Regions from separate parts of the uncultured Citricoccus sp. genome, predicted to be linked through region 2. Evidence: riboswitches for the same ligand, from Rfam matches in the RefSeq annotation. Region 2 holds a riboswitch; each other region holds the start of a gene.
The links. Region 2 has a riboswitch for S-adenosylmethionine ahead of Q0283_RS10150 (ABC transporter ATP-binding protein). Riboswitches for the same ligand answer to the same signal wherever they lie in the genome.
Positions count from the first base shown of each region.

Region 1: it holds a riboswitch for S-adenosylmethionine, as region 2 does, so the genes downstream of both, Q0283_RS12310 (O-acetylhomoserine aminocarboxypropyltransferase/cysteine synthase family protein) here and Q0283_RS10150 (ABC transporter ATP-binding protein) in region 2, are expected to answer to the same signal.
Region 3: it holds a riboswitch for S-adenosylmethionine, as region 2 does, so the genes downstream of both, Q0283_RS17155 (O-acetylhomoserine aminocarboxypropyltransferase/cysteine synthase family protein) here and Q0283_RS10150 (ABC transporter ATP-binding protein) in region 2, are expected to answer to the same signal.
Region 4: it holds a riboswitch for S-adenosylmethionine, as region 2 does, so the genes downstream of both, Q0283_RS02775 (acyl-CoA dehydrogenase) here and Q0283_RS10150 (ABC transporter ATP-binding protein) in region 2, are expected to answer to the same signal.

Region 1 is NZ_CALMQR010000103.1:12,130-15,387, forward strand. It holds gene Q0283_RS12300 (NtaA/DmoA family FMN-dependent monooxygenase) at 1-782, shown strand, start outside; gene Q0283_RS12305 (ABC transporter substrate-binding protein) at 796-1,800, shown strand; SAM riboswitch class I at 1,990-2,101, shown strand; gene Q0283_RS12310 (O-acetylhomoserine aminocarboxypropyltransferase/cysteine synthase family protein) at 2,107-3,258, shown strand, end outside.
Region 2 is NZ_CALMQR010000080.1:2,391-5,648, forward strand. It holds gene Q0283_RS10145 (aliphatic sulfonate ABC transporter substrate-binding protein) at 1-821, opposite strand, end outside; gene Q0283_RS10150 (ABC transporter ATP-binding protein) at 967-1,830, opposite strand; SAM riboswitch class I at 1,831-1,925, opposite strand; SAM riboswitch class I at 2,042-2,136, shown strand; gene Q0283_RS10155 (acyl-CoA dehydrogenase family protein) at 2,142-3,258, shown strand, end outside.
Region 3 is NZ_CALMQR010000152.1:12,990-16,247, reverse strand. It holds gene Q0283_RS17165 (CPBP family intramembrane glutamic endopeptidase) at 1-579, shown strand, start outside; gene Q0283_RS17160 (VOC family protein) at 697-1,353, opposite strand; SAM riboswitch class IV at 1,494-1,608, shown strand; gene Q0283_RS17155 (O-acetylhomoserine aminocarboxypropyltransferase/cysteine synthase family protein) at 1,681-3,057, shown strand; gene Q0283_RS17150 (homoserine O-acetyltransferase) at 3,075-3,258, shown strand, end outside.
Region 4 is NZ_CALMQR010000031.1:45,105-48,362, forward strand. It holds gene Q0283_RS02770 (AMP-binding protein) at 1-886, shown strand, start outside; SAM riboswitch class IV at 1,107-1,222, shown strand; gene Q0283_RS02775 (acyl-CoA dehydrogenase) at 1,317-2,729, shown strand; gene Q0283_RS02780 (acyl-CoA dehydrogenase family protein) at 2,726-3,258, shown strand, end outside.

The sequences.
Region 1 (3,258 bases), on a different contig from region 2:
CCGCCCGCCAGGCCGATGTCATCTTCTCAGCCCACAACGCCCTCGACGATGCCCTGGCCTTCCGGAGGGACATCACCGAGCGCACCGTGAGGGCCGGGCGGCCGGCCGGCGCGGTGAAGATCATGCCCGGCACCGAGTTCGTACTCGCCCCGACCGTCCGGGAGGCGCAGGAGAAGCTGGAGTGGGTACGCAGTCATCAGGTCGGCCCGCAGCAGGCGATCGCCTACCTCGAGCAGTTCTGGGGCCGGCCCCTGGACGGGGTCGATCCCGAGGGCCCGTTGCCGGAGATTGCCCCGGCCGTGGATGAGACCGACGTGACCCGGGGCAGCGGATTTCAGGGCGCGAAGGCCGCAGAGCTGACCGGCGCGTGGCGGCGTGAGGCCGCGGAGAAGGGCCAGAACATCCTGCAGTTCGTCCGTGAACGTTCCTCCCGGGGTGCCGCCCGGACGTTCTCCGGCTCTTACGCCGAGGTGGCCGACCGGTTGGCCGAGTACGCCCGGCTCGGTGCCGTGGACGGGTTCAACATCACCCCGTGGCTGATCCCCTCCGGGCTCGACGACATCGTCAACCACCTTGTCCCCGCACTGCAGGACCGAGGTGTGTACCCGACCGAGTACGCCGGGGACACCCTGCGCGAGCACCTGGGCCTGGACTGGCCCGAGGGCGAGGGCTCTGACGCAGGAGCTGCGGACGGCACGGGCGACTCGTGCGCCGCCATCGGGACCCGCGCAGCCCACCGAGACCACGACACCGGCCGGCCGGCCTTGCCGGCCACCACCTGAGAGGACCCCCAGCATGACCACCACCCTCCGCACCGTCCCGCGGCCCCGGAACCGCCACCGGAGTCTCACCGCGCTCACCGCCACCGGGCTGGCCGCACTGCTCGGGTTGACCGCCTGCTCCGATCCCGGTAGCAGCGCCGCCACCGGTGCCGCCGAGGTCGATATCGGCAGCGGCACCACGGTGGACCTGTCCCCGGACCGCGAACGCCCCGGGGCCACGGCGTCCGAGGAGGCGGCTGCCTTGGTCCCGGAAGCGGTGTCCGCCGATGGCAGGCTCACCGTCGCCACCGTCCCCTACTCGGCTCCGCTCTCGGTCTACGCCACGGACAATGCGACGCCCGTCGGCAGCGATCCGGACATCGCCTCCGCCCTCGCCGACTCCCTCGGCTTGGAGCTGGAGCTAGTCCCCGTCGCCTGGGAGGACTGGCCCCTGGGCCTGGAGTCCGGCAAGTACGAGGCCGTCATCTCCAACGTCACGGTGACGGACGAGCGCAAGCAGAAGTACGACATGGCCAGTTACCGCGAGGACAAGCTCGGGTTCTACGTAACCTCGGACTCGGACATCCAACAGATCACCGAGGCGAAGGACGTGGCGGGTCTGAGGGTCATCGTGGGGTCCGGCACCAACCAGGAGAAAGTTCTGATGGCGTGGGATCGGCAGAACCGAAAGGCCGGACTGGATCCGGTGGACCTGCAGTACTACGAGGACGACTCCGCCGCCGGCCTCGCGCTGCAGGCCGGCCGGGCCGACGCCACCTTCGGTCCCAACTCGACCGGTGCCTACAAGGCCGCCCAGACGGGACAGACCCGGCTGGTCGGACTGGTGGCCGGCGGCTGGCCCGACACTGCGCACATCTCGGTGGCCGTGCAGAAGGGCACGGGGCTGGGTGAGGCCGCCCAGTCAGGACTGGACCACTTGATTGAAACCGGAGTGTACGGGCAGATCCTCCAGCAGTGGGGTCTGGCCGAGGAGGGAATCGACGCCTCCGCGCTGAACCCACCCGGACTGAAGGACTGAGCGGCCGGTGGGCGGACCGGCCGACACCTCCCGGCCCCGTCACAACCTGTCACAAACCCGGTCCCGACGCCGGCCGCAGCGGCCGACGCGACCGTCCGGCCCGAAGATGTCCCGACGTGCGGTTTTGTGACGCACCTGCCCGCCCGCCGCTGGACTCCCACCGGGTCCATCGAGTGGGATTGGCCCACCACACCATCCAGAGCGGCCGAGAGATCTGGCTCGACGACGCCGCAGCAACCAGCCAACCGACCCGGGACACCGGGACCGGCCGGCACGGTGCTACCGCCAGGATCGATGGAGGATCAAATGAATCATCACGCCACGGAACAGATCCACGCCGGCTACGAGCCCGAGGCCCCCTACTGGCCGGTGGCCGTGCCCATCCACCAGACGGCGGCCTACCGCTTCCCGGACCACGCCACGGCCGCCTCGATGTTCCGGCTGGAGACCCCGGGCTTCACCTACAGCCGCACGGGCAACCCGACCGTGGCCGTGTTCGAGAACCGGCTGGCGGCCCTGGAGGGCGGGATCGGGGCCATCGGCACCGCGACCGGCCAGGCCGCCGTCGCCCTGTCCCTGCTGACCCTGCTCCACGCCGGCAAGCACCTGGTCGCCTCCAGTCAGCTCTACGGCGGGACGGTGGACCTGCTGACGGACACCTTCGCCGACTTCGGCATTGAGGTCACGTTCGCCGACCCCGCGGACCCGGTGGCGTGGGCCGCGGCGATCCGGCCGGACACCCGCGCGTTCTTCCTCGAGGCCATCACCAACCCGCTGGCCACCCTGCCGGACCTGCCGGCGCTGGCGGACATCGCCCACGGCGCCGGCGTGCCGGTGATCGTGGACAGCACGCTGGCCACGCCGGCCCTGTACCGGCCACTGGAGCACGGCGCTGACGTGGTGGTGCACTCGGCCACGAAGTTCCTCGGCGGGCACGGCACGGTGCTCGGTGGGGCGATCGTGGACGGGGGGACCTTCGACTACGGCGCGGCCCCGGAACGGTGGCCACAACTGGCCCGGCCCAAGGCTCGCTACGGCGGGCAGACGCTCGTCGACCGGCACGGCCGCGGCGCGTACCTCGCGCTGGCCCGCAGCAAGTTCCTGCACGACCTCGGCCCGACCCTCGCCCCGGCCAGCGCCGCGCAGTTCATCCAGGGCCTGGAGACCCTCGAGGTCCGCATCGCCCGGCACGGGACCACCGCCCTCACGGTGGCCGAGCACCTGGCCGGGCACCCCGCCGTCGGGCGCGTCCACCACCCGGGGATCCCCGGGCACCCCAGTGCCGCCCTCGCCGCGCGGGACTTCCCGCACGGCACCGGCTCGGTGTTCTCCTTCGACCTGGCGGCCGGACCGGAGGCCGTGGGCCCGTTCATCGACGCGCTGGAGCTGTTCCAGCTCGTGGCCAACGTGGGCGACGTGCGCTCGTTGGTCTGTCATCCCGCCACCATGACCCACTGT
Region 2 (3,258 bases):
TCCTCGAGGCCGGCGACCTCGGCGAGGATCGCGGCGGTCTCCTCGGGGTTCTCCAGCGCCCAGGCGCGCGCCTTCTCGTAGACGTCCAGCACGGCCTGGGCCAGCTCGGGGGACTTCTCGAGGAAGGACTCGGTGGCGTTGAGGAAGCCGTACGTGTTGAAGTCCACGTTGCGGTAGAACAGCTCGGCGCCCTCGGCCTCGGCACCGGCCATGATCGGGTCCAGTCCGGACCAGGCGTCCACGGAGCCGTTGGCCAGGGCGGAGTTGCCGTCGGCGTGCTGCAGGTTCTGGACGGTGACCTCGGAGGGGTCCACTCCGGCCTCCTCGAGGGCCTGGATGAGGAAGAAGTACGGGTCCGTGCCCTTGGTGGCGGCCACGTTCTTGCCCACCAGGTCGGTGACCTCCGTGATGCCCGAGTCGGCGGTGGTGACCAGGGCCGCCCACTCCGGCTGGGAGTAGAGGCCGATCGTCTTGATCTCGGTGCCGTTGGCGCGGGCCAGCAGGGCCGCGGAGCCGGCGGTGGAGCCGACGTCGACGGCCTCCGCGCGCAGCGCCTCATTGGCCTTGTTGGACCCCGCGGACTGGACCCAGTTGACGGTGACGCCCTCGTCGGAGAGCTCCTCCTCCAGCCAGCCCTTCTCCTTGATGACCAGGGAGAGCGGGTTGTAGGTGGCGAAGTCGATGTCCAGGGTCTTGGCACCGCCAGCCGGGGCACCGGCCTCGGCGGCGTCACCGCCCGAACCCTCCCCGGCCACGCACCCGGTGAGGGCGAGGGCGGAGACGGCGAGGACCGCGGCGGAGAGCGTGAGTCGGGAGCGCATGGTGGTGCCTTTCAGGACAGGGGATCGCACGGGGGCGGGGAGGGTGGAACAAGAGGGGCGGAAGGGTCGAGCAGGGGGCGGTCCGGGGACAGTGGGCGCCGGTCAGAGTCGGCGGGGCGGTGCCGCCGGTGCGGCACCGGAGCGGTCAGTGCCGGTGGGCGTCGACGCCGAGGCCGTCGAGCAGCTCCGAGCGCAGCGCGGCCAGCTCGGCTGAGCTGCGGGGGCGCGGACGCGTCCCGGGCACGGTGAGGACCTTGCGGGCGGTGGCCCCGGCAGCGGCGCCGGGATCCTTGCCGAGCAGCAGGATGCGGTCGGCCAGCTGCAGTGCCTCGTCCACGTCGTGGGTGACCAGCAGGATGGTGGTGGCCGTGCGGGCGTGGATGTCCAGGAGCAGGTCCTGCATCTTCAGCCGGGTCAGCGCGTCGAGGGCGCCGAACGGTTCGTCCAGCAGCAGGACGCCGGGGCGCCGGGCCAGTGCCCGGGCCAGCGAGGTCCGCTGGGCCATGCCGCCGGAGACCTCGCGGGGCCGGTGATCGGCGTGGGCGCCCAGCCCGACGAGATCGAGCAGCTCGTCCACGCGCTTCCGGCCCTCGCTGCGGCCCGTGCCGTGCGGCAGGCCCAGGGCCACGTTCTGGTGCAGGGTGCGCCAGGGCATCAGGCGCGGTTCCTGGAAGCCGACGGCGGTGCGTGGGTCATGGGCGGTGACCGGCTCGCCGCCGATGAGGATGTCCCCGGAGTTGCCGGTGTCCAGTCCGCCGGCGGCCCGCAGCAGGGTGGACTTGCCGCAACCGGAGGCGCCGAGGATGGCCAGCACCTCGCCGGGTTCCACGGTCAGGGTGATGTCCCGCAACACGGCCCGGGGGCCCTCGGCGGTGGGGAACGCGCGGCCGACGCCGCGGAACTCCACCGCAAGGCTCTCCGGTGCGTCCGGGGCGGTGGCGGCGCCCCGGGCCCGCGCGGGGGCGCGGCCGGCAGGGCTCAGTTCGGCAAGGGCAGTCATGGTGATCACTCTCCATCGCTTCTGGCATGAGCACCCTTGCCCGGTGAAGCGGAGGGTTGCTGCGGCGTCACGGAGCCAGATCTCTCGGCCGCTCTGGATGGTTGCGCGTCCAGTCAATCAGGTCGTGGGGGAGTCCTGTCAATCCGGCACCGGAACGGCGTTCGACACAAAACGTCACATCGTGGCGGACCGGGGTGCCGGGGCTGTTCCCATGGAGCCATAGCCATCCAGAGCGGCCGAGAGACCCGGATCGACGACGCCGCAGCAACCCGCCCTTGACAGGGGACCGGGTGCTACCGCCGGGACCGATGGGAGATTCCATGACCTCGACCGTGCACGCCACCACCTACCAGGACCTGGCCGGGCGGTTCGCCCCCGCCCTCCAGGACATCGCCCGAGGGGAACCGGCCCGGGAGGCCGGCCGTCACCTGCCCTTCGCCGCTCTCGAGCAGCTCCGTGCGGTGGGGATCGGCACGCTCACCGTCCCGGTGGAGGCCGGGGGCTCCGGTGCCGGGCAGGAGGACATGCTGCGCCTGCTGATGGACCTCGCCGCGGTGGACGCGAACACGGCGCACCTGGTCCGTAGCCACCTCAGCTTCGTCGAGCACGTCCTCGCCCAGCCGGACGAGGCCCTGCGCACGAGGTGGCTGGAACGGGTGGCGGACGGCGAACTGGCCGGCAGCGCGCTGTCCGAGGCCCGCGGGCCGGCGCTGGGCGAGATGGACACGACCGTCTCCCGGGACGAGGGCGGCCAGCTGCGGATCAGCGGCCGCAAGTACTACACCACCGGCAGCATCTTCGCCACGTGGACCCTGGCGACGGCCCGCCTCGACGACGCCGTTCCCCTGCCCGGGCGCCGTCGCGGCGGTTCCCGGCAGAACCTGGCGTCCGGTGCCCCCGGAGGCTCCCCGGGCTCCGCGCGGCTGGCGCTCGCCGTCGTGAGGGTCCGTCAACCGCGGACGCTCGTCAAGGACGACTGGGACGGGTTCGGCCAGCGGCTGACCGGTACCGGCACGGTCGAGTTCGACCGGGCCGGCGTCGAGGAGCTGCTGGCGCTGCCACCGGCCGACGGGCACGTGCCGCTGCACCACGAGGCCACCCTGATGGCCCTGCTCGCCGGGGTCGGGCGGGCCGCGCTGAGGGACGGGGTCGACCAGACGAAGCGCCGGCGCCGGTCACCGAACACCGCGGGCGGGCTCACCCCGCGGGAGGACGACCAGCTCCTGGGGATCATCGGCGAGCTGTCCGCCCAGCAGGCCACCGCCGAGGAACTGGTCCGTGCCGCCGGACGTGACCTGGACGCGGCGCTGGCGCTCGCGGCCGCGGGGCGCGACACCCAGGGCGGGCGAGCCGCCGTCGGGGCGGACGCGGGCGATGACGGCGGCGACGACGGTGCTGCCGCCGAGGCCCTGCAACGCGCCGCCCTGACGGCCCATC
Region 3 (3,258 bases), on a different contig from region 2:
CGCAATCCGTTCCGGACCTTCGGCCTGGACGCCCGTCGTCCGGGGGCCGACCTGGCCTGGGGCGGGGCCCTGTTCGTGGCGATCGGCCTGGGGACCCTGGCGGTCTACGCGGCCGGGCGGGCGGCCGGGGTAACCACGGCCATCGTGGGCAGCGCGCTGGACGAGTACTGGTGGACCACCCCGGTCCTGGTGCTCTCCGCGCTGCGGCACGCGCTGCTGGAGGAGGTCATCGTGGTGGCCTGGCTCTTCGACCGGCTCGGCTACCTGCAGCAACTGAGGTCCGGGCTGGACCCGGCCCGGCCCGGCGAGCCCGGTGGGCTGCGCACCTGGGCGAGCGGCGCCGTCGTCCCCCTGAACGCCACGACCGTGGTGGTGGGATGCGCGGTCCTGCGCGGGGCCTATCACCTGTACCAGGGGATCGGGCCGGGAGTGGGGAACCTGCTCATGGGATTGGTGTTCGGTGCGCTGTACGTGCGCTACCGGCGCGTGATGCCCCTGGTCGTGGCCCACCTGCTGCTGGACGTGACCGGGTTCGTGGCCTACCCGGCCCTGGCCCGGCTGGGGCTGTTCGGCACCTGAGCCCGGCCCGCGCCGCCTGTTCCGGTCGGCTCCACGCGGGACCGGCGGGCGTCCTGGACGCGAAGGCCCCCGCCCACCGGGCCGGGGGCCGGGAGGGGGCGGGGGCCGCGGGGCGCGTCAGAGGGTGACGGTGCCCTTGGGGGTCTCGAAGGTGACCTCGAGGATGCCGGGCGTGCCGGAGGGGGACTCGTAGATGACGTTGAGGTCCTCGACCCTCTGCTCGGGGTCGTCCAGTCCCAGCCAGCCCCGCACCCGGTCCCGCGATCCGGCGATCGTGATGGAGGACAGCTCCGCCTGCGGCTCCGCGGCGCGGGAGGGGTGCAGCTCCTCCATGCCGTCATCCCAGCGCAGCAGGTAGGGCACCTGCGGGTCGGCGATGAGGCCCTTGATGCCGATCTGGCGCCAGGTCAGCTCGCGGCCGTCCGGGAACTTGCGGTTGCCCGGAACGGACTGGCGCTCGAGCCGTTCCTCGAACGGGGCCAGGTCGTCCACGGCCACGCACCAGCCCATCCAGCCGCCGCCCATCTCGGAGCGGGCGCGCACGGCCTGTCCGAACGGGGCCTTGCCGGAGGAGGGGTGGTCGAGTACCTCGACGACCTCCAGGTACTGGTGCTTGCGCAACGGGAAGATGGCGTTGCGGGTGCCGAAGCGGGGGTGGACCCCGCCCTTGACTCGCTCGATGCCCAGGGCATCGGCGATCCGGGCCACCGCGGCGGGGAGGCCCTCTTCGGGGCCGACGGCGTACGAGACGTGATCAAGGCGCATCATGCCCATATCGTCCCACTTCCCCGTGGCGGAGATCGCTTAGGTTACCCTCACTTGAAAAGTTGCGCAGATCACACTCCGGCGGGGCCGCGGTCACACTGTGACCGAACGGGATGACCCGCTCGCACCGATCTGGCAGACTGGGCGCAGGTCATGAGCGCCAGCATCGAGCCCCGGCTTGCTGGCCGGCAACCCTCCAGCTCGCGGTGGGGTGCCCCGGGTGAGGACCAGGCGGGTGTCGACCGGCACCTGCAAGCGCGGGCCACCACGGCGCGGCATGCTTCACGGCACCGTGATGCCACCGGGTGGCCCTGGACGGATACAGGAGCCATGTCGATGACTGACACCCCGAACCAGGCCACCCCGGACACCGACCCGGCCGGCGCCACGGACTCCGCCGCGAACTGGGGCTTCGAGACCCGGCAGGTGCACGCCGGCATCCCGGAGGTCAACCCCTTCGGCGCCACCGCGCTGCCGATCATCCAGTCCAACTCCTTCGACTTCCCCTCCCACGAGGTCGCCGCCGACCGGTTCGCCCTGAAGGACCTCGGGCCCATCTACACCCGCATCGGCAACCCGACCCAGGAGGCCGTGGAGGGCAAGATCGCCGCCCTCGAGGGCGGGGTGGGCGCCCTGCTGCTGGCCTCCGGGCAGGCGGCCACCACCTTCTCCGTGCTCAACCTCGCCGGTGCGGGGGACCACGTGGTGGTCTCGGCCTCCCTCTACGGCGGCACCCAGAACCTGTTCAAGCACACCCTGGCCAAGATCGGCATCACCACCACCTTCGTCCAGGACCCGGACGACCTGGAGGAGTGGGCGGGCGCCGTCCGGGACACCACGAAGCTGCTGTTCGCCGAGTCCCTCGGCAACCCGCGCGGGGACGTGCCGGACCTGCGGGGCATCGCCGACGTCGCCCACGCCGCCGGCGTGCCGTTCATCGTGGACAACACCCTGGCCACCCCCTACCTGCTGCGGCCCATCGAGCACGGCGCGGACGTGGTCGTGCACTCGGCCACCAAGTACCTCGGCGGCCACGCCGTGGCCATGGGCGGGGTCATCGTGGACGCCGGGACCTTTGACTACGCCTCCCAGCCGGAGCGCTTCCCGGGCTTCAACACCCCGGACGAGAGCTACAACGGACTGGTGTTCGCCCGGGACCTGGGCGTCGGGGGCATCCTCGGTGCCAACCTCGCCTACATCCTGAAGGCCCGCGTGCAGTTGCTGCGCGACCTCGGCAGCTCGATCAGCCCGTTCAACGCCTTCCTGCTCAACCTCGGCCTGGAGACCCTGTCCCTGCGGATGGAGCGTCACGTGGCCAACGCGCAGAGGGTCGCCGACTACCTGGACGGCCACGCCCAGGCCGAGGCCGTGATCTACCCGGGCCTGGCGTCCAGCCCCTGGTACGAGCGCGCGCAGCAGTACCTGCCCCAGGGCGCCGGCGGCTTCGTGTCCTTCGAGATCGCCGGTGGCCGCGAGGCCGGCGCGCGGTTCGTGGACGCCCTGCGCCTGCACCACCAGGTGGCCAACATCGGCGACATCCGTTCGCTCGTCATCCACCCGGCCTCCACCACGCACTCCCAGTTGACGGAGGCCGAGCAGCGCGCCGCCGGTGTCACCCCCGGCCTGGTCCGGCTCTCGGTGGGCGTGGAGAGCATCGATGACATCCTGGCGGACCTCGAGGAGGGGTTCGCCGCCGCCAACGTCAGCGCGTGAGGCACGGAGGGACCCCCATGACCATGACCAGCCCCCACCAGACCCGCACCGCCCTTCCCGACGGCGGCCTGCACTCCCGGCGGATCGGCGCCTTCGACTTCGAGGCCGGCGGTCACCTGCCCGCCGTGGAGATCGCCTACGAGACCTGGGGCACGCTGAACGCGGACAGGTCCAACGCCGTGCTGGTGCTGCACGCCCTGA
Region 4 (3,258 bases), on a different contig from region 2:
CCACGTCTGTCTGCGGGCCGTGCGGCAGGACGCCATCTGGGACGCGTTCGACCACGAGGGCATCACCCACCTGTGCGGGGCGCCGATCGTGTGCGCCATGATCCACGAGTCCGAGCGCGCCCGCCCCCTGGACCGGGAACTGCGGATGACCACCGCGGGGGCCGCACCGCCGCCGTCGGTCATCGAGGCGCTGGAGTCGCTGAACATCACCCCCGTGCACGTCTACGGGCTGACCGAGGTCTACGGTCCGTTCACCATCTGCGAGCCGCAGCCGGCGTGGGCGCGGTTGCCCGCCGCCGAGCGGGCACGGCTGATGGCCCGGCAGGGCGTGCCCATGGTGCACGCCGGGGAGGTGGCCGTCATGGACGCGGACCTGAACCGGGTGCCCGCCGACGGCGAGACCCTCGGCGAGGTGGTGCTGCGCGGCAACGGCGTGATGAAGGAGTACTTCAAGAATCCCGAGGCCACCGCGGAGGCCTTCCGGGGCGGCTGGTACCACACCGGTGACCTGGGGGTGATGTACCCGGACGGCTACATCCAGCTGATGGACCGGGCCAAGGACATCATCATCTCCGGCGGGGAGAACATCTCCTCCATCGAGGTGGAGGGCGTGCTGCACGCCCACCCGAAGGTCTCCGACGTGGCCGTGGTGGGTGTCCAGGACGACCGGTGGGGTGAGCGCCCGGTGGCGTTCGTGGTGACCGAGGCCGGTGCGCAGGTCACCGCCGACGAGTTGCGGGCCCACTGCCGGCAGGGCCTGGCCGGGTTCAAGGTCCCGGACCGGGTCGAGTTCGTGCAGGAGCTGCCGCGCACCGCCACCGGCAAGATCCGCAAGAACACCCTGCGGGCGCTGCAGGACGGGGACGGCGCCCCGGCGGCGGGCTGAGCCCACCGAGGGGCGGTGGACCGCCCGCACCGGGGGGCGTGCCCCACCCCGTGACGAGGATGCCGTGCCGGCGACGTCACCCGGTGCCGATGTCCTGATGGCGTCATCGGGCGTCATCCGCGGGGTGCGCGAGCGGGACGGGCGGGCTATGTGACCCGCGGTGGCGAAACATGACCCCGACGGTTGGCCCGGCGCAGGCCGCCGCCTACGGTGGCTGCAGAATCACGAGATCCGGTGTCAAGCCCTGGCTGGCCGGACGGCAACCCTCTCTTCCGTAGTGGGGTGCTCCAGGTGATGATTCGGCCCGTACGCGACCGCTGCGGGCAAGTACGGCACCACCTCGGGGGACACCACGCGCGGCCGCGGGCCGGGCATCCCCCGCGCGGCCCGCACGGGCCCCGGGTGCCACGGATGACCGAAAGGCTCCCTCGTGACCCACACCGCCACCCCGCAGGACACCCCAGTCCCCGGTGACGCCCCCCGGGCCGGACTGCCCCGCTTCGAGGAGCTCAGGGCCGCCACCGCCGGGACACCGCCCACGGACGCGCAGCTCAGCGAGCACTTCGCCCCCGTCTTCCGGCTCATCGCCGAAGGGGCCCACCAGCGCGAGCAGGACCACGAACTGGCCTTCGCCGCGATCGAGCACCTGCGCGGCTCGGGATTCACCCGGGTCCGCCTCGCCCGCGACCGCGGCGGGATCGGGGCCAGCCTTCCCCAGCTCACCGGCCTGCTGGTGGACCTGGCCGCCGCGGACTCGAACCTGCCGCAGGCCCTGCACGGGCACTTCATGTTCACCGAGCAGCACCAGAACGAGTCCCAGGGAGCAGTGTCGGAGTGGTGGCTCGCCGAGGTGGCCGCGGGGAGGATCTTCGGCAACGCCCTCGTCGAGTTGCCGCCCTCCGCGGGCAGGCGTCCCGTGCGCTGGGTCGACGTGGACCCGGACACCGCCCAGGCGGCCGCGGCGGTCGGGGACACCGAGATCGCGGAGATCACGGGGGACAAGTTCTACTCCACCGGGGCCGTCTTCGCCGACTACCTGCTGGTGACGGCCACCCGGCCCGGCCGCGAGGACGAGGGACCGATCTTCGCCATCGTGGACGCGAGGGACCGGGGCGTGACGCGCACCGATGACTGGAACGGCTTCGGACAGCGACTCACCGCCTCCGGCACCACCACCTTCGACGACGTCCCCGTGCGTGCGCACCGGACCCAGGAGTTCAACGTCCCCACCGGTGTGCTGGCCTATGCGGTGCTGTGGGTCGTGCTGGCCGCCACGCAGGCCGGCATCGGCGTGGCCGCGCTGTCCTCGATCACGGACTTCGTGCGCGCTCGCCGGCGCACCTACGACCACGCCACCGCCGAGACCCCTGCCGAGGACCCGCTGGTCCACCAGGTCATCGGCTCCGTCTCCGCCAAGGTCTCCGCCGCCCGGCACATCGTGACCGGTGCCGCCGCCGTCGTCGAGGACTCCTACCGGAGCGTGCGCGGCCACCTGGACCTCGAGGACCCGGTGGTGCTGGACGCCCACACCCGCGCCAACGTCGCCCTGTCCGAGGCCACCGTCGTGGTCTCGGAGCTGATCCTCGAGGCCACGAACCAGATCTTCGAGTCCGGTGGCGCCTCCGCCACGGACGCCTCGCGGCACCTGCACCGGCACTGGCTGAACGCCCGCACCGTCGCCAGCCACACCCCGCTGATCTACCGCACCCAGGCGGTCGGGGACCACCGGATCAACGGCACCGTCCCGCCGTTCCACTCCACCGCCCGCAACTCCGACCCGCGGGCCGGCGCCACGGCCGCCGGCGCGGGAGCGCCCACCGCATCCACCACCGAAGGAGCATGATGACCACGACATCCGAACGACGCGCCCCGCTCGCCGGTTCCCCGGCCACGGCAGGGACACCCGGCCGGCCCGCGGACCACCCCGCCGACCGGTCCGCAGCGCGGTTCGTGCAGGTCCGCGAGCGCCTGGACCCGGTCTTCCGGTCCATCGCATCGAGCGCGGCCGCGCGGGAGGCGGACCGGATCATCGACCGCGACGCCGTGCGCCGCCTCGCCGAGGCCGGCTTCACCTCGTTGCGCGTGCCGGTGGAGTACGGCGGCGCCGGCCTGAGCTTCGCCCAGTCCGCGGAGCTGATCGTCGAGCTCGCCGCCGCGGACTCCAACCTGACCCAGGCGCTGCGTGCCCACCTGATCAACCAGGAGAACGTGCTGGGCCACCCGGACGCGGCCTTCCGGGACCGCTGGCTGCGCCGTCTGGGCGCGGGGGCCGTCGTCGGGAACGCCATCACCGAGGTCAACAACGCGGTGGGGGAGGGGACCACCCGGCTGGTGCAGGACGCCGAGGGCACCTGGCGGCTCAACGGCACCAA